Regions from separate parts of the Shewanella sp. Shew256 genome, predicted to be linked through region 2. Evidence: riboswitches for the same ligand, from Rfam matches in the RefSeq annotation. Region 2 holds a riboswitch; the other holds the start of a gene.
What was found. A riboswitch is a leader RNA that binds a small molecule or an ion and turns the genes downstream of it on or off. The one in region 2 is predicted to bind lysine.
Positions count from the first base shown of each region.

Region 1: it holds a riboswitch for lysine, as region 2 does, so the genes downstream of both, lysC (lysine-sensitive aspartokinase 3) here and B5P39_RS21770 (Na+/H+ antiporter NhaC family protein) in region 2, are expected to answer to the same signal.

Region 1 is NZ_NAJR01000006.1:66,977-76,939, forward strand. Features, by position in the region: gene B5P39_RS12620 (YacL family protein) at 1-161, opposite strand, end outside; gene B5P39_RS12625 (zinc transporter ZntB) at 342-1,307, shown strand; gene B5P39_RS12630 (succinylglutamate desuccinylase/aspartoacylase family protein) at 1,362-2,477, opposite strand; gene lysC (lysine-sensitive aspartokinase 3) at 2,479-3,834, opposite strand; lysine riboswitch at 3,978-4,152, opposite strand; gene B5P39_RS12640 (DUF3293 domain-containing protein) at 4,392-4,826, opposite strand; gene arcA (two-component system response regulator ArcA) at 5,414-6,130, shown strand; gene B5P39_RS12650 (S9 family peptidase) at 6,471-8,762, opposite strand; gene B5P39_RS12655 (class 1 fructose-bisphosphatase) at 9,059-9,963, shown strand, end outside.
Region 2 is NZ_NAJR01000018.1:51,804-61,766, reverse strand. Features, by position in the region: gene B5P39_RS21770 (Na+/H+ antiporter NhaC family protein) at 1-1,532, opposite strand, end outside; lysine riboswitch at 1,612-1,808, opposite strand; gene B5P39_RS21765 (electron transfer flavoprotein subunit alpha/FixB family protein) at 1,904-2,830, opposite strand; gene B5P39_RS21760 (electron transfer flavoprotein subunit beta/FixA family protein) at 2,831-3,577, opposite strand; gene B5P39_RS21755 (H-NS histone family protein) at 3,888-4,280, shown strand; gene B5P39_RS21750 (amidohydrolase family protein) at 4,480-7,554, shown strand; gene B5P39_RS21745 (amidohydrolase) at 7,554-8,843, shown strand; gene rcsF (Rcs stress response system protein RcsF) at 8,921-9,301, shown strand; gene tsaA (tRNA (N6-threonylcarbamoyladenosine(37)-N6)-methyltransferase TrmO) at 9,400-9,963, shown strand, end outside.

The sequences.
Region 1 (9,963 bases), on a different contig from region 2:
TTACCTGTTTGAATTTCTTTGATAATATCGAGCACTTGCTGAATTTTGGCTAACTCAGGCCCCAACTCTTCTGAAAACCATTGGCCCAGTACCTCATGGTCCATGCTAAAGCTGGCTAAATACGTGCCAGTCAAACTGTTACGCCGAAATTCATATTCCATTTTATCTTCTCAATACATTACAACTAAGGCTAATTTTAATCTATTTCATCATAAGTTGCTTGGCCAGCAATTTACTCATCTAGCGCTGAGGTTATTGTGAGAGGAAACGACGCTAGGCTTCATTTCCACTGTAAAATCAGTTAGCTTTACCCGATGATTTAGCATGAGATGGAATGTGACATGCACGAAGGATTTATCTATAGCATAGTGCTTAGCGGCGCACGAGCTGGCTCAACCTTAAGCCCAGAACAACTTGAAAATTGGGACCCTAAGGACGGGTTGATTTGGGTACACCTACGTTATCGCCACAAAAAGGCTCGCCATTGGGTGTTAAACAGCGGTCTTAATAAAGTCGAAACCGATGCCCTGCTCGCCCAAGATACTCGCCCTCGAGCCGTATTGGCAGGGGAAGGTGTATTACTGGCACTGCGCGGTATTAACTTAAATCCAAACTCAGCACCTGAAGATATGGTCGCCGTGCGAATTTACGCCGATAGACAGCGCATTATCTCCACCTGTGATCGCGAGTTGCAATCGGTTAAAGATGTGGCTGAACTGATCATGGAAGGCACAGGCCCAACCACCACAGGAGATTTTCTCCTCGCCATTTGTGAAAAACTGACTACACGTAAAGTCGATTTTATCGATACGCTAGAGGAGCAACTTTCAGAATTAGAAGAACAAGTTGTTTCTGGCAATGTTAAAGATTTACGTACTGATATTGCCGAACTACGCCGACAAACCGTAGCCTTGCGCCGCTATTTAGGCCCACAGAAAGAAGCCTTCACTAAGATGCTGTCCGATCAATTTGTGCTGTTTAATGAACCCGAAAAACTTAAGATGCGCGAAACCACGGATAAGCTTATTCGCACCATTGAAGACTTAGATGCACTGCGCGACCGAGCCAATGTGACCCAGGAAGAGTTACTCAGCCAGCAATCGGAGCAGCTAAACAAGCGCTTGTATTTCTTATCCTTAGTCTCGGCAATTTTCTTGCCTCTGGGCTTTTTAACCGGTTTGCTTGGGGTCAATATCGGCGGTATTCCCGGTGCGGATAACGCATGGGCTTTTGCGACCTTCTGCGGCATTTTAATATCGCTGGTTGCCCTGCAAATGGCGCTCTTCTATCGCTTTAAGTGGTTGTAGACTGTAATAAAAAAAGCCAATCTCGAGATTGGCGTTTTGTTTTGCTGATTGCCGTTAATATGGCAATTCAAACAGATTGGTCATGACTTTATAGAGCTCTGTGCCTTGATGCACCGACGCCGAAGCAAAATGGAGTATAGGCACACAATCCTGGGGCAAACTGAGTGCCGTCAGCTCCTGCTCACTGCCATATAAGTCGAGTCGCAGCAGATTGACTAAGGTCTCACCCGCCGCAAGCGGCTCTCCCACGGGCGCCACATATTCCACCAAGCCCGCCATAGGCGCATGGTACTTTTTGTAATCCTTAAGATAACAGCCAAAACGCGGCATCTTAACGGGTTCCACTTGCTCGGCAATCACCCCGCGATGACTTAAATAGGCCAAAATGCCTTTAGCATCGACTAAAGCATCCTCAAGGCAAATGCGTTCTTGGCTCGCCAGTTCCAAGGTAAAAGCTGAAACGGCGATATTGAGATCCCGCCCCTGCGCTTTTGCCACTTCACTCAATTGCCACCAAGGACAAAATGCCGCCTCATCCATTGCGCCACCAAAACTATTGGGGATCACCAGTGTGTAAGGAATCGTGAAAAACTGCGCCGCTGCAATATCATATTCAGGGCAATACAAATGTTTACAGGATTTAGGCCCAGTATGCAGATCGAGCACTATATCCGCCGCATGGGCCATAGCCTGTAAGCTAACCGCCAATCTGTGGCCCGTGGTCACGCCCCAATCGTTACGTAACCGCTGCTGGCAAGCTTCAATCAAGGTGCTGCGATATGCTTGAATAAGTTCGCTATCGCTAAGCTCAGCATGTTCACTGTACCAAGCGGGTAAATCTATCGCGTGATTTAAGTACTCACGATTCCAGTTTACGCCAGTGATAGGGTCAAAACGCCCCAGTGTAAACTCACCGCTTTTTTGATTAATTCCCAGCGGATTAGCCAAGGGCACTAAGGTCATTTCCCCTAAGATGTCGCAATTTTCCAACTGTTTCATCAATTGATAAATCACCGCATTGCCTTGCACCTCAGCACCATGGACATTAGCCTGAATATACACTTTAGGGCCAGATACATGACCACTTGGCTTGAAGTGATAAATCGGCAGCGTCAGAGCCTGCCCTGCGGCAAGCTCCCCAATGGTTAAAGACGATGCAGTCGGTTGCATATTACGCGCCTTCGAACAGGTTTTCGTGCAGCGCTTTAACCACTTGCGCAGCTTCTGATTCGGCTACCAATACACACAAGTTATGCGGGCTGGCACCTTGGCAGATCATGCGCACATTGTGTGGCTCAAGCACTTCAAACACCCGGCGGCAAATGCCCGCTGTGGTCGCAATACGGTTACCGATAATCGCCACCAGTGCTAAACCATCTTCAACACGCACACGGCAATGCTGTGATAACTCCTGTAGCAGCGCTTCGCTCAATAGCCCCTGGCCGCTCGAATCAGAGCCGGTTTTATCTAGAGTGAGCGATACGTTAACTTCAGAGGTGGTGATCAAGTCCACACTGATCTTATGCCTTGCCAGTGTGGCAAAGGTTTCAGCCAAGAAGCCCTGTGCATGCAACATTTGCAGGCTGTGTAAATTGAGTAGCGTTTGGTCGCGGCGCAGCGCAACCGCGCGAAACACGGGCGCATCTTCAACCTGATGACGGATCCAAGTACCACCCTTTTCAGGCTCCTTACTCGAGCCGACAAACACTTGAATTTGTTGGCGCACCGCAGGCAGAATCGTCGCAGGATGCAGCACTTTAGCACCGAAAGTCGCCATCTCGGCGGCTTCGTTAAAACTGATTTCAGCAATTGGATGGGCGTTTGGCGCAAGGCGCGGATCGGTCGTGTAAATCCCAGCCACATCGGTCCAAATCTCAACGGCAGAGGCTTTTAAGGCTTCGGCTAACAGTGCCGCAGAATAGTCACTACCGCCACGGCCAAGCGTGGTGGTTTGTCCGGCCTCATCTGAACCAATAAAGCCTTGAGTCACAATCACTTGTTCAGATAACAGCGGCAGTAAATGCTCACGTGAGAGAATGGCAATTTGCTCAACCTGTGGCTCGGCGCGGCCAAAATGGCTGTCGGTGCGCAGCACTCTGCGCACATCGAAGGCACTCGAGTTAGCGCCTTTTTCCCGTAATACCGCCGCAAATAATGCCGACGAACACTGCTCGCCAAGGGACAATAACTCATCCATGGTGGCCTTGCTGCGCTGGGATGCTAGCGCTTCGCTCAATACCGCCATACGGCTTAACAGCTTATCCAATGCCGCAGCTACGTCGTTGGGGCGACCCAGTTTATCTAAGATAGCGTATTGAATTTGGGCGATTTGCTTTAAGCGCTGTAAACGACCATCGTCGTTCATTGACTCTTGAGTGAGTTCAACCAAGAGGTTAGTCACGCCACTGGAGGCGCTAACCACCACTAAACGACAATCGGGATTGCCCAGTACGATATCGGCGCAGCGATTCATTGCACCGTAATCGGCGACTGAGGTACCACCAAATTTTGCGACAACAAGAGACATTATCGTACCTCCGCAGAAACAGAAGACACGGCACAAACTAGAATAAGATCTTGATTAACTAACATGATTACGCTCCGAACCAACTTCGTTCGAAGAGCCTGGTGCTCAATGATACGCACCCCAATAGAAGGGAAACAGCAATCGTCACCAGAAGCTCTCCACCAATTACAGGTGACAATCGTTAGGATTCAGCCTAAGCGACCGACATAAACATGCAGCAACCACATCTATGCCTCGGCGTTAATCTCCCTCATCAATCATCGCTGGAGTTTGTGCTCCTCTGACTGACTACCTAGTTAACGCTCCTCTTCTGTTCCTTTCCGCCGGAAAGGGACGAAAAAAGTAGCAATAAACCCCTAATGAAGTCAATGCTAATTTCACATCGCATAAACAAATTCAATAAACGCTTTTAAAAACAATGAGCAATTTAGCGGTAAAGCCAAAGCAAAAAATGGCGGCGAGATATCGAACAGACATTAAAAGGATTAAAAAAGAAGTGACCTAGCCTTGCCCTTTACAGACAAAGCCGGATAAGAAAATAGTTAAAAACGCGCGGGTTAGGTCGCTAGATCGGGCAGTTCGTAAACCAAACGCACGTGATCATTAAACAGGCCTAAACACACTTCATCATGCCCGGTGATGGTACAAGGCACTAAACTCACCTCACCCTTTTCCACCATGTAGATGGCATATTGATTAAACTTTTTCCCTAGCTGCAGCGCCATGCTTCTATCGACAAACACCGCCCAGCTCTTTTCCATATGGGATAAATCTGGCGATGCGCCCACCATTGCACGATAGGGGCTGCCGATTAATTCAATATCACGGAGAAGTTGGCGGTCGAGTAAACGGTTTTGGCTGGGACTGAGGAGGGTTGAAGCGGGATTATGGGCGGTAATTACAGCAAAGGAAAAATCACAGGATAATGCTTGAGTAAGCAAAAACAACGGCTTCTGGTAATGCTGCCACAAATCTTGAGTCATGTTGTCCATTGGTAGTCTAGTCGAAAAATGAACCCGGGTTAGTGTAGCAGAGCGCCTCAAAAATCCAAAGAGGCGTGAACTGGCTCACAAGAATCAAAAATACATTAGTTATACTAATCAATGACTAAAGTAAATATCATGGTAAATCAGGGCCTCAACCAGAAATTTGTTAACATTTCATTTGTTAACAAATGCCTAAAACGAGTACAATGACGCCATTGGCTAGTTAAGCAGATAACATTAAGTTTGCTTAATCTTGACAAGGGTTTGTTAGATTCCTCTGCGAAATCACCCTAATCTGGCCAGACATCTTTTAAAATGTGTTCTACATTTGAGTTATCATTTAAACATTTTAAAAAAAAACAATAGTTAAGGAACTATTTATAACTATTGCTTATCGAAGTTGATACTGGTTACGTTTTATCGTATTACACTTTAAACGTGCACTTTATATACATCCTGATGTGTCGCCGTAAAGATCTTTCCTTTGAAGCACAGAGCAGTTAGAGGAAGTATCAACATTTTATGAATATAAGGATCCGATGTAAGCGGTCCTTATGGTTAGAATAAAATTGGTTAAAATTTAGGTAATTAATATGCAAAATCCGCACATTCTGATCGTTGAAGATGAAGCCGTTACCCGTAACACGCTGAGAAGTATTTTCGAGGCAGAAGGGTATGTGGTAACTGAGGCCAATGATGGCGCAGAAATGCATAAGGCTATGCAGGAAAACAAAATTAACCTAGTGGTTATGGACATTAACCTACCAGGTAAAAACGGTCTGTTGTTGGCACGTGAATTACGTGAAATCAACAACATCGGTCTGATCTTCCTGACAGGCCGTGACAACGAAGTCGACAAAATCCTTGGACTTGAAATTGGCGCGGACGATTATATTACCAAGCCGTTCAACCCACGTGAATTGACGATTCGTGCTCGCAACCTTCTGACTCGTGTGAATAGCGCTGGTAACGAAGTCGAAGAAAAGAGCTCTGTCGAATACTACCGTTTCAACGATTGGAGCCTAGAGATCAATAGCCGTTCTCTGGTGAGCCCACAGGGTGAATCTTACAAACTGCCACGTAGCGAATTCCGCGCTATGCTGCACTTTGTTGAAAACCCAGGCAAAATCTTAACTCGTGCCGATCTACTGATGAAGATGACAGGCCGTGAGTTAAAGCCACACGACCGTACTGTTGACGTGACTATCCGTCGTATCCGTAAGCACTTCGAAAGCTTGCCAGATACGCCAGAAATCATCGCGACTATCCACGGTGAAGGCTACCGTTTCTGCGGTAACTTAGAAGACTAATCTTCTAAGTCCGTTTGAATAATAAAAACCAGATCCTCGGATCTGGTTTTTTTATCTCTGCAATATGGCAACCCCTCTGCCCCGCTTTATCACCCCGCCAAACTTGAATCGCGAAACTTGAATAACCAAGTTTAAATAGCCATCGCAGACTTTAAGCGCATAGATTGGAATGGAGCAGTTACTCACGACTAAGTGCTCTCCACAGCGTTAACTCAGCTGTTAGCTAAGGTATTAGCCAAATACCGAGTATAAAAAAGAGTGAGGTGTTAACCTCACTCTTGGATAACTGCATGCGCAAGTTTAACTGCATACGCGTGGTTAAATAGCGCTCTGCTGTGGGTTATTTGCCGCTTTTAAGCTGTCTATCGAGGAAATCCGCCAGCGAGCGATATAAGTGATTACGCACTTTCTCACCGCGCATCGAATGCTTAGAACCCGGATAATCAATCATCTGGAACAGTTTGCCTTCGTCCTGCAACGCCTTATACACGCGAGTACTGTTTTCAAACAACACGTTATCGTCGGCCATGCCGTGGTACATCAATAGCCCAGACTGATAGTTTTTTACATAGGGGAACACGCTACTGGCTTCGTAACCTTGTTCATTATTCGCGGGATGGGCGAGATAACGCTCGGTGTAGTGAGTGTCGTACAAGCGCCAATCGGTGACGGGCGCACCCGAAATCGCCGCCTTAAAGTAATCCGGCGCCTTAAACAGACTCATCAAGGCCATATAACCGCCGTAGCTGTGGCCATAAATCGCCACATTATCGCTATCGACAAAGGGCAAGCTGCGCAGATAATCGACGCCAACCTTTTGGTCGTTCACTTCCGCCTCGCCCAAGTGACGGTAAATTACCTGTTCGAACTGAGTGCCTCTGTGGGCGCTGCCGCGGTTATCCAGTTGAAATACCACATAACCTTGCTGCACTAAGTATTGGGTAAAGTAATCCTGCTCACTCCAGCTATTGGTTACCAATTGCGCATGTGGGCCACCATAAACGCGCACGACTACGGGGTACTTTTTGTTCGCATCGAAGGGCACAGGTTTAAAGAGGCGCGTTTGCAAGACCTGCCCGTCTTCCGCCTTAAGCTCTTTAAACTCAGGCAGTTGCCAAAGGCCTGCATAGTCATACAGAGGATGACCTGCTTTGACTTGGTTCTGCTCCACCCATGCCAGATGTTGACCCTTATCGCCGTGCAAACTGATCTGTGGTGGCTGAGATAAGCTATTGAAATAATCTAGATACACGCTTTGACTATCGGCAAATACCGGATTGTGCATCCCCGCCTCGCTGCTCACACGCTCAACCTTGCCACCCGCTAACGGCACACGGTAGAGGTGTTTTTCGATAGGGGTATCTTTGCGGCCAGTAAAATACACCCAACCTGCGGTTTCATCGATATATTCCAGCTCATCGACTGCCCAATTGCCCTTGGTCAGTTGCGTCTTCAGCTTACCTTTTAGGTCAAACAAATAAAGATGATTAAAGCCGTCACGCTCCGAGGCCCAGATAAACGCCGATTGCTGCTTTAAGAAGTGCAGGTCATTGTTAAGATTCACCCAAGCATCGCTGCGCTCTTTGACTAAGGTTTTCGGCTTGGTCAGCGCATCGAGAGCCACCAGTTGCAGATCTAACTTTTGCTGATCGCGGCTCTGCCACTGGAAGGATAAATGCTTGCTATCGGGCAACCAATCGACGCGAGGCAGGTAAATATCCTTATTTTTATCATCGCTTAAGGTCACCCAATTGATGGCTTTATTGCTTAACGTCACCACACCCAGTTGGATCTCGACATTGTTTTTGCCCGCCGCCGGATAACGCTGCTCGGTAAGCTTAATACCATCAGCATAGATTTCATTGCGGGTGACTAACTCAACGCCAGACTCATCGATACGGGTAAAGGCGATGGCCGACTCATCGGGCGCCCACCAGTAACCCGTCATGCGATCCATTTCTTCCTGGGCGACAAATTCCGCCATGGCATTTTTAATTGCGCCGCCACCGTCTGTGGTCATGGCCTCAAGCTTTTTAGTCGCTAAATTGAGCACATACAGATTTTGGTCCCGCACGAAGGACACGAAATTCCCCTTGGGCGATAGGCGCGCATCGGTGGCAAAGCCCTCGCCTATCGGCAGTTGGCTAACGCTGTAATCCGCTAAGGAGAAGTAATACAGATTCCCCGAGGCAGGGATCAACAGCGCCTTGCTATCGTCCGCCCAGAAATATTCCATAATGCCTTCGCCATAAATACGTTGGCGCTCGCGGCGAGCCTTTTCTTCATCGGATAACTCATTGCTCGCCAGTTTATCGGCGTTTAGCAACAGGCTAGATTCGCCCGTCTTCACATCCATCTGCCAGAGATCGTAAAAGTTTTGGTTGTCTTTACGTCCCGCAAGATAGGTCACCCTTTGACCATCTGGGGATAACTTTAATCCACGGGGACTCGTGCCCGCCAAGGCAGGCGAAGCATTCATGCGCTCGATAGTCAGCGGCATTGTGCCGCCTTCAAGCGCATAGGCAGGGGTCAATATCGCGCTAGAAACCATGGCCAGTTGACTCGCTATCAGTAGGGATGAGGCGCCCAATGTCACCGAGCGCAGGGAAGAAGCTAACCCATTTTTAGTCATTATTATTCCTTGGAAGCATACTCGCCTTAAGGTGGCGATCAAAAACTGCCGTCATTGTGCCAAGGCAAAGCCTAAATAAAAAGCGCAGGCAATATACAGATACAAATTAGCTGGCGAACTCCTGCGGTTAGCTCAATTTTCAAGATAACCCACTCAGTCTGACACAAAGGGATAACCATCTTGGCTTAAATTGATTAAAACCCACAGCAACATCGCTGAAATTGTCGACTAACTGAGTTATTATTCGCGGCAAATAATGAAATTGACCTCAATGTTGAACCCCTAAAGGACCTAACATGCAGACTCTTGCCCAGCACTTAACCTCAAAGGCAGTGAACGAATCCCTCTCGCAACTGATTTTGACCTTAGCCGACACCTCCAAAGCCATCAGCCATGCCGTGCGCCACGGTGCCTTAGCCGGCGTGTTAGGCGCGACCGAACAGGAAAACGTGCAAGGTGAAACCCAGAAAAAACTGGATATCATCACCAACGATATGCTCAAAGATGCATTAAAAGCCGACGGAACAGTGCGCGGCTTAGCCTCTGAGGAAGAAGATCATGTGGTTGAAGTCAACACCAATGGTCAGTATCTGGTATGTTTCGACCCTTTAGATGGTTCATCGAATATCGATATCAACTCGCTAGTCGGCACCATTTTCTCTGTTTTACCAGCACCACAGGGTGAGTTAACCGAGGCGAGCTTCCTGCAATCTGGTCGCCATCAGTTAGCCGCAGGTTATGTGCTCTACGGCCCATCAACCATGCTCGCCCTCACCACAGGCCAAGGCGTACAACTCTTTACCCTGCACCCCGAAACCAACGAATTTTTACTGACCAACGCGGCCATGAGCATCAGCCCAGACACCCAAGAGTTCGCCATTAACATGTCGAACCAACGTTTTTGGGAAGCGCCAATGCAGACCTATATCGCCGATTTACTGCTAGGCAAAATTGGCCCACGCGAAAAATCCTTCAACATGCGCTGGATTGCCGCCATGGTCGGTGACGTGCACCGCGTACTTTCTCGCGGCGGTATCTTTACTTACCCAACCGACAATAAAGATCCGAAAAAGCCATACAAACTGCGTTTAATGTACGAAGCCAACCCAATGGCCTTGTTAGTCGAGCAAGCTGGCGGTAAAGCCTCTACGGGTTATGAAACCATTTTGGATATTCAACCGACGCAAATTCACCAACGCGT
Region 2 (9,963 bases):
ACAATGCTTAAGACAAACAGCACGCCACAGGTCAGCAGTCCCGCATTCACAGATTCTGTAAAACCAAGCACCACATAACCTACCATGCTGATCAGCGCCACAATCACAGCGTAAGGCAACTGAGTCACAACGTGGTCGATATGGTGACAGCTCGCGCCAGTTGACGACAAAATCGTGGTATCTGAAATCGGTGAGCAGTGATCACCAAATACCGCGCCCGCCAAAACCGATGCCAGCATAGGTAACATCATGGCTGTATGGCTGCCCATCGCCATATCGGCGGCAATCGGTAGCATAATACCGAACGTGCCCCAACTGGTGCCGGTAGAAAACGCCGTTAGACCCGCTAACACAAACATCAACGCAGGTAAGAAGGCAAAGGGAATGTTGCCTGTGGCGAGGCTTGCCATAAACTTACCGGTTTCAAGCTGGCCAATCACGCCGGCAATGGTCCAAGCAAATAACAGGATGTAAATCGCAGGCAGCATAGAGCGAGCGCCCTGCACTACGCCTTTGACGACCATCGACTTTTCAACGCCTTGCACTAGGTTAAGCACCAGCGCAACCGCTAAACCAATCAGGGCACCAAAGAACAGTGACGAGCTAACATCGGTTTTTTCAAAAGCTGAAATAATATTAAATTCAATACCTTCTTTCGCTAATACCTGGGCACCACTGTCGATCATAAAATACAGGGTCGCAAATACCAGCACGGTAATAGGTAAGAATAAACCAAGGATCTTACCCGTTTCGGCTTCGGGTAAATCGGCATTCGCTCCGGGCGGTAATCCTTTATTCTCATCATATAAATTACCGCGCTGTGCATTTAATTCATGCTCACGCATAGGGCCAATATCTAAGCCCATAAATGCAACGCAAAGTAATAATAATAAAGAGAAAATAGCGTAGAAATTCATAGGGATCATTTGAATAAACACACTCAAATGACCAGAGTCGGCAAAACCGTGAGCGGTTAATATGCCGCCGATCAGCGCAATAATATAAGCACCCCAACTAGATACCGGCGAAATAACACAAACCGGTGCCGCCGTTGAATCTAATAAATAGGCTAACTTAGCGCGGGAAATATAATAACGGTCAGTGACGGGCCTTGCGACAGAACCCACGACTAAGCTATTGAAATAATCGTCAATAAAGACAACACAGCCTAAAAACATGGTCAGCAATTTGGCATCGCGTTTATTGCGAATATGCAGGCGCGCCCAATCGGCAAATGCCCTAGCACTACCACTGACGGTAATTAATGCCGTGATCATCCCTAATACAATTAAAAAGCCGAGAATGTATAAATTCCAAGAATTTACGCCATCTTCTGACCAAAAAAGTCCTTTTACACTGTTTAATAAAAACTCACCGCTGGCCACAGGTGAAAATTGATTGAGTAATAACACCCCAATCACAATACCTAAACCGAGGGAAAGGAGAACACGGCGAGTGAAAATCGCCAACACAATTGCGACCACAGGCGGCAGCAGAGAAAGTGCCGAATCGGCGTAACTTACTACAGTCATTGATTATTTCTTCGTCAAAATACGAATGGAGGGCGACTGAACTGGTGGGAAAAGGCAATAGATACCCAAGATCACCTGTCCTATCAGTAGCGCTCCATAGTAACTATTCCTAATATCCGTATCAGAAAATACTATGGCAGTGCTGTACCTATTCGGCACAACCCCAGCAGTTGATCTTGATAAATCAAACCACTTCGGCACCAAATCCTTTCGTGAACGATCAACGGAATCACCCTACTGATCACTACTGATATTTGGTGCGCCTCTACTTCTAAGAACGCCCATGCACGGGCGTGAGGCACATAAAAACATAAGCGGCTAAGCAGTTGCCACCGCAAAGCCGCTTACTTTGACTTAGATCACGGATAAAATCAACCTAGAGTTGAAATCAACTCTGGAACGGCGTCGAACAGGTCGGCTTCGAGACCATAATCGGCCACTTGGAAGATTGGCGCTTCAGGATCTTTGTTGATTGCCACAATCACCTTAGCGTCTTTCATCCCAGCTAAATGCTGAATCGCCCCCGAAATCCCCACGGCGATGTAGAGATTTGGCGCCACAATCTTACCGGTTTGACCCACTTGCAGATCGTTAGGCACAAAGCCTGCGTCAACCGCGGCGCGTGAAGCCCCAACAGCAGCACCGAGTTTGTCCGCCAATTGCTCTAACATACCGAAGTTTTCACCACTACCCATACCACGGCCACCAGAAACGATAATGCCCGCATTACCTAACTCTGGACGCGCAGAAACGGTCAATGATTGAGACACAAACTGAGTTTTGGCTTCAAACACTTTATCTAAGGTGGTAACTGCAGCACTGTTGCCCTGCGCCGCCGCATCGAAGGCGCTGGCACGGACTGTCATCACTTTAATCGCGTCATGACTTTGTACTGTCGCTAAAGCGTTACCTGCGTAAATCGGGCGAACAAAGGTGTCGCTGCTCACTACGCCAATCACTTCAGAAATTTGCGCAACGTCTAACAAGGCGGCCACACGCGGTAGCGTATCTTTGCCAGCGCTCGATGCTGCAGCGAGGATATGGCTGTAGTTTGGTGCTAAGTCCACCAGCAATTTAGCTACGTTTTCGGCTAAATGCGCTTCATAGGCACTGTTATCGGCGACCAATACTTGAGCGACGCCTTGAAGGGCTTGCGCAGCTTGCGCCACGGCGCCACATTGGTGGCCAACCACCAATACATGCACATCATCACCAATGGCACGCGCTGCGGTGACAACCTTTGCGGTATCCAGTTTCAGTGCCGCATTATCGTGTTCTGCTAATACTAAAATGGCCATTTAGATCACCTTCGCTTCATTCTTCAACTTTTCAACCAGCTCAGCTACCGACGCAACCATGATACCCGCTTTACGTTCGGCAGGCGGCGTCACCTTCACCACAGTTTGATGGGCTTTTAACGTCACACCTAAATCCGCAACAGTGAGCACATCTAATGGCTTACGTTTAGCTTTCATGATGTTTGGTAATGAAGCATAACGAGGTTCGTTCAAACGTAAATCGGCTGTCACCACGGCTGGCAACGGCAGACTTAAGGTTTGCATCCCGCCATCGATCTCACGAGCCACTTGCACTGAATGACCTTCTACTTTGATTTCAGAAGCAAAAGTGGCTTGTGGCATATCCGTTAATGCCGCAAACATTTGGCCAGTTTGGTTATTATCGCCATCGATAGATTGCTTACCAAACAGCACTAATTGCGCTTGTTCTTTTTCTTGTACAGCTTTGAGTAATTTGGCAATCGATACTGGGGTTAACTCTTCAGTATCAATGTGAATCGCACGGTCAGCACCTAATGCTAACGCGGTACGTAATTGTTCTTGAACGGCTTTATTGCCGATACTGACGACCACTACTTCAGTAGCACTGCCCGCTTCTTTTAAACGAACCGCTTCTTCTACTGCAATTTCACAAAAAGGGTTCAACGCCATTTTGAGGTTTGCGGTATCAACGCTGGTGTTGTCAGCTTTTACCCTGACCTTCACATTGGCATCAACTACGCGCTTAACAGGCACCAATACTTTCATAGGGTTTCCTTCCTACACTTTCATGTACATGGACAAAACATTGGTCATCACCAATGCAGGATAGAGCCACTTTACGTCCTGTTAACGTTAACGTCAACTAAACTCAAACGCCTGTTTGCATTTTTTAAGACTGTGGTATTGGCCACATTTTTGAACACTTATCTGCCATATTTAAAAAGTTCAAAAATTAAATAATATTTAATTTCTGTTTATTGCATAATTTTATTTGATTCGAGCTATATTACTTTCTATCATTTAGCTGTTGTTCACCATTATCCTGTAATAAAAATAGAGTGGGACGAAAATAGATATGAGCGAATTTTTAGAGATATTAACTCACGGTCGTCGTTTTAAAGCTGCGGTAAAAGATCTCAGCGTTGAAGAACTGCGTGATTTAGCGGCTAAGCTAGATAAAATTTTAGTTGAGCGTGAGTCAATGGCAGCAGAAGAGCAGCAAGCTATTGCTGCACGTAATGCTAAAATCGAAGAAATCCGCCAACAAATGGAAGCAGTTGGTTTATCAATCGACGACTTAGGTGGCGTAGCAGTTAAAGCTGTGGGTAAAAAACGCGCTCCACGTCCAGCAAAATATCAAATTGAAGTTAACGGCGAAGTGATCCAGTGGACTGGTCAAGGCCGTATGCCAACGGTATTTAAGAACGAAGTCAATAAAGGCCGTTCTATGGATGATTTCTTAATCTAATCCCATACCATGCTGGTAATAGCCGTTTGCTATTACCATTGAGTAACATAAAAAAGCTCGCGCCCTGCGAGCTTTTTTATGCCTGAATGCCACTACCATTGCATTCAAGCAAATGCTTAAATTGCGTTACAATTCAGCTTTAGTATTTACATCTGCTTTAGGTTACTCTTTATTCCCCCTCCGTCTAAGTGAATAAAAAATGCAGATAAACAATAAGATAATAATAAGCTGCGGCATTATAAGTAGTTTTGTATCCCACAACATTTTTGCCGAGGCCAATCCCATCTCCCCCGTCAATAAGTTAACGGCCTTTACTAATGCTGAATTAATCATGGCGCCAGGGAAGCGACTCACAAATGCCACCTTATTAGTTGAAAACAATCGGATCAAAGCCATTATTGAAAAAGGGGATATCCCAGAAGCGGCATTAAAGGTTGATCTCAGTGGTTATACTATCTATCCCGGTTTTATCGATCCCTTTACCGATTATGGTATCGAGTTTGAATATCCCAAATTGGGGCTGACTCGTCCGGTATATGATATTAAACGTATCGGCGGTAATGCAGAAAATGGCGCAATTCACGCTGAAAAAGAATGGTTTAATTACGTTTACCCAAATAAAGAACGCGCACGCGATTGGATCAATAACGGCTTTACCAGCGTACAAAGCAGTAAACTCGACGGTATTTTCCGCGGTACGGGTGTTAGCCTTTCATTAGCGAATAAAACCGCCAACGAGGTGATTTATCGTGCACGCAGTCAACCTTTTATGGCCTTCGATAAAGGCACATCTGAACAAGACTACCCCAATTCTCTGATGGGCAGTATTGCACTTATCCGACAAACCTTTGCCGATGCTAACTGGTATAACCAAAATAAGCACAAATCGGTTAATAGTTCAGCAAATGCTCAAATTGAATTTAATATCGCCTTCGAACGCTTAGATAACTTAGCCGAGAAACAAATCGTCTTTGAAACAAAAAATCTCAACGATTTGCTGCGCGCCGCGAACCTGCTCAAAGAACATCAGCAGCCCGCCAACTTACTCGCAAGTGGTCAAGAATATGCGCGCATCAATGAATTAAAGGCCCTGAATTATCCTCTGATCCTGCCGCTCAACTATCCGCAGGCACCGGATGTGGGTACCGATGATGCCGACCGTGAAGTCTCCCTTGCAGAACTCAGACAATGGGAACGCGCCCCCACAAACCCAGCTGCAGTGGCCAATGCGGGCATCCCTTTTGCCTTTACCCAATTTGGCATTAAGACCGAGGCATTTTGGCCTCGCCTACGTCAAGCCATCGCCCAGGGACTGAGTGAGGACAATGCCCTCGCCGCGCTGACAACTCAAGCCGCCGAGATGGCGGGTACGGCCGAGTTCGCCGGTAAACTTGCTGCCGGCTATATGGCTGACTTTGTGATTACTAAGGGCAATATCTTTAAAGATGGCCAGATTTACAGTGTCTGGCTGCAGGGCGAAGAACAGTCCATTCGCTCACTCCCACAGGCCAAACTCTTAGGCGATTATCAGCTCACGCTGAATAATCTCACCTTAGATCTAAGCCTTGAAGAAACGGGCAAAGCGGGCAAAACCGCCTTCAAAGGTCAACTGAGTAGTGGTGAGAAGAGCATTACACTCACCAATCTTGAGCTTGAAGACGACGGCCGCGTGAGCTTTAACGCCGATTTAAGCGATGCGGGCATACATGGCATCAGCCGTTTTACCCTCTGGCTCGCTAAAGATGGTATTCAAGGCCGCATGGTGGACGCCCATAGTCGCAGTATTAATGTGGCGGGTATTGCTATCGCGTCGAGTCCAAAGACGGAACAAGAAGGCACACCTAAAACCGATTCCGCACCAACCTTAGTCAGTCAACTCACCTACCCTAACGTCGCCTATGGTTTGAGCGAGGCGCCAAAAGCCGAAAAACTCCATATTAAAAATGCCACCCTGTGGACCTCGGATAAACAGGGCATTTTGGAACATGCGGATCTGTTAATGGCCAATGGCCGAATTGAAAAAATCGGTCAGCAACTCAGCACGCCTTCGGGTTATCAAGTTCTCGATGCCACGGGTAAACATTTAACTGCGGGTATCGTTGATGAGCATTCCCATATTGCTATCAATGGTGGCACGAATGAAGGTACAGATGCAGTCACCTCTGAGGTGCGGATTGGCGATGTGATCAATCCCGAAGATATCTCCATCTACCGAGCACTTGCGGGCGGCGTCACCAGCGCACAATTACTCCATGGCAGCGCTAACCCAATTGGTGGTCAATCCCAGTTAATCAAGATGAAATGGGGTGAGAGTGCTGAGCAGCTTAAATTTGCTAACGCCCCTGCCAGTATCAAATTCGCCCTTGGCGAAAACGTCAAACAGAGTAACTGGGGCGAGAAATTTGTTCAGCGCTTCCCGCAGACTCGCATGGGCGTAAAAGCCTTATTTGAAGAAACCTTCGATGCCGCAATCGCCTATGAGAAAGCGCTGAAGGACTACGATGACTTACGCAGCAGTGAGAAGAAGAAAACCATTGCGCCGCGCCCAAGCTATCGCCTACAGGCAGTAGCCGAAGTGTTAAAGCAGCAGCGCGATGTGCATATCCACTCCTATGTGCAGTCAGAAATCTTAATGTTCCTGCGATTAGCCGAAGCCTATCACTTTAAGGTGCAAACCTTTACCCACGTGCTCGAAGGTTACAAGGTTGCCAGTGAACTTGCCGCCCATGGCGCAAGCGCCTCGACCTTTGCCGATTGGTGGGCCTATAAGTTCGAAGTCTATGATGCAATTCCACAAAACGCCTGCCTGATGCAAAAACAGGGCGTGCTTACCAGCATCAACTCTGACGACTACGAAATGCAGCGCAGACTTAACCAAGAAGCGGCTAAGTCAATGATGTATTGCGATATGTCTAAAGAAGATGCCTGGAATATGGTGACCATCAACCCGGCGAAACAGCTCAGAGTCGATGAGTATGTTGGTTCACTCACCCCAGGCAAAATGGCTGATATCGTGCTTTGGAACGCCGAGCCGCTGTCGATTTACGCCAAAGTGACCCAGGCCTGGGTCGAAGGCAAACGCTATTTCGATCGCGACCAAGACCAGCTTGCTCAGCAGCAGGTCGTCGCAGAGCGCGCCGCCCTTATCCAAAAAATTCTCAGTAGTGATGATAGCGCCAAGGCGGGTGAGAAAGTCACTCCGCTTAAGGAACCTCAATGGCACTGCGATACCCATTATCAGGCTTGGGGCCAACATCACCAGGGAGCAAAATAATGAAGCACTTACCCACTAGCTTGCTGCTGTCGACACTGGCTATCACGCTGTCAGCGCAGGCACATAATCTCGTCCCTGCGGCCAAGCAAACCCAGAGCGTGTTGATTAAAAATGCCACCGTGCATACCGTCAGCCAAGGGACATTAACCAATACCGATGTGTTAATTGAGCAAGGTAAAATCAGCGCCATCGGGCCACAGCTAAACGTCAACGGCGCTGATGGCCAAGCGCAGGTAATCGATGCCTCGGGCAAACATTTATACCCTGGCCTTATCGCGCTCGATACCAGTCTCGGTCTAGTAGAAATCGAGATGGTGCGCCCAACCGTCGATAATGCAGAAGTCGGAGATTTTAACCCGCAAATTAGCGCAGCAACGGCTTACAACCCGGATTCAGAGCTGCTGCCAACCATTCGCTACAATGGCATCACCCATGCACAAATCGTCCCCAGTGGCGACGGACTCGCGGGCCAATCTGTTGTCGTGGATCTCGATGCTTGGACGATTGAGGACGCCCTGCAACCAAGCGAAGGCCAATTCCATGTTTACTGGCCCCAAATCAAGCGTATGCCGGAAGATGAAAAGGAAAAAGCTAAGGCCATTGAGAAAAATCAGCAGGCCATAGATACACTGACCACAGCCTTTGAGGATGGCTATCGCTACTTTTTAAGCCATAAGGCAAAGGATTCGGCCAAGACAACCAATTTACGTTGGCAGGCCATGCTGCCCCTGTACCAAGGTAAGGCCACGCTATTTGCCCATGCGGACAGTGTCAGCCAAATTGAGCAAGTCATTGCGCTGACTAAAAAATATCAATTTAAATTGGTGATTGTCGGTGGCTATGATGCATGGCGATTAGCGTCAAGCTTAAGGGAAGTGAATGCCAGTGTGATTTACCCGCACACCCTAAGCCTACCTAAACGCACAGATGAACCGGTAGATTTACCGTTTAAAATCCCTTCGTTGCTAGCAAATGCCGGCATTCCCTATGCCCTTGGTTTTTCATCGGATTGGAACAGTCGTAACCTACCCTATGCCGCAGGTTACAGCGCAGCTTATGGCGTTAGGGCAGAGCAAGCGTTGAAATCTGTCACGTTAGATGCTGCAAAGCTGTTAGGGATTAACGATTTAGGCGCTATCGAAGTAGGCTATCAGGGCAGCGTTGTGCTGAGTGACGGAGATATCCTCGACCCCATGAGTAACAAAATTGATGCGATCTGGATTGAAGGAAGACAAATAGATCTGAATAATCGCCACCAGCAGCTTTATCAAAAGTATCTTAAGCGATAGAATTTACTGAGATAAATCGCACAGCACCGCGCAGTCCATGGGACTGCGCTTCTTTACCCTTAATCTCAGGTCAAACCATGAAAATCATCCTCTCAAGTGCATTAGTGCTCCTGCTTAGCGCCTGTGCCAGCGACTACAGTTTTAATAGCAATTTAGACGGTGAGGCGATTAGTGACTACTTCAAGGCGGGCGATGTTACGCTATTTGAAGGTGATAGTTTGCCTAAAGGCCACTACGAGTTGAAAGGCTTAGTGCAAGGAGAATCTTGCCAAGCGGATGTAAATGGCGTGCCAGCATCCTTAAGCGAAGCGAGAACCGAAGCCCGCCGCGCTGCGGCTGATAAAGGTGCTAATGGTATCATCATCAAACAATGCGTGATGATGGAAGAAGCTGCGCAAGGCTGTATCAGCCGCGCGTTATGTGTCGGTCAAGCGATTAAAATGGCCACCGCCGACTAGTTCATCGCGTGTATTATACTGCACGCCATTCTTGTTGTACTTTACAACCTAAGCCATCTGAGTTTGGGTTGTTGCTCCTTCCTTTAGGTGTTTTTTGCATGACATTTACCAACCAAATTACCGCTGTGGCCACCTGCCGTACCCCCTACAAACAAAAATTTGGCATTCCAAGGCAACCTGGTTTGGTGGAAGCACGCGGTTATGTTGAGCTGGAAGGCCATATCAATCATCTCGACGCCGTGCGTGGCATCGAGCAATATTCCCACCTTTGGCTGCTGTTTTGTTTCCATGAAAATCTCGCCCAAGGGTGGAAAACGACCGTACGCCCCCCCCGCTTAGGCGGCAATGAAAAACTCGGCGTATTCGCGACTCGCTCGACTTTTCGTCCGAATGGCATAGGCCAATCCGTGGTCAAACTCCATGGGGTGGTGCAACGTAAAGGTAAAGTATGCCTTGAGATTTCGGGCATGGATCTTGTCGATGGCACGCCAATCATCGATATTAAGCCCTATATTCCGTTCTCAGATTCGATTGAAGGTGCCGTCGGCGGTATCGCGCAAGAAGCGCCAAAACTTATCAGCGTAGTGTTTTCCGAGCTCGCCGCAACCCAGATTGATGCCTACAGTAAACAGGACGCCTATACTGATTTAGCCGTGCTCATC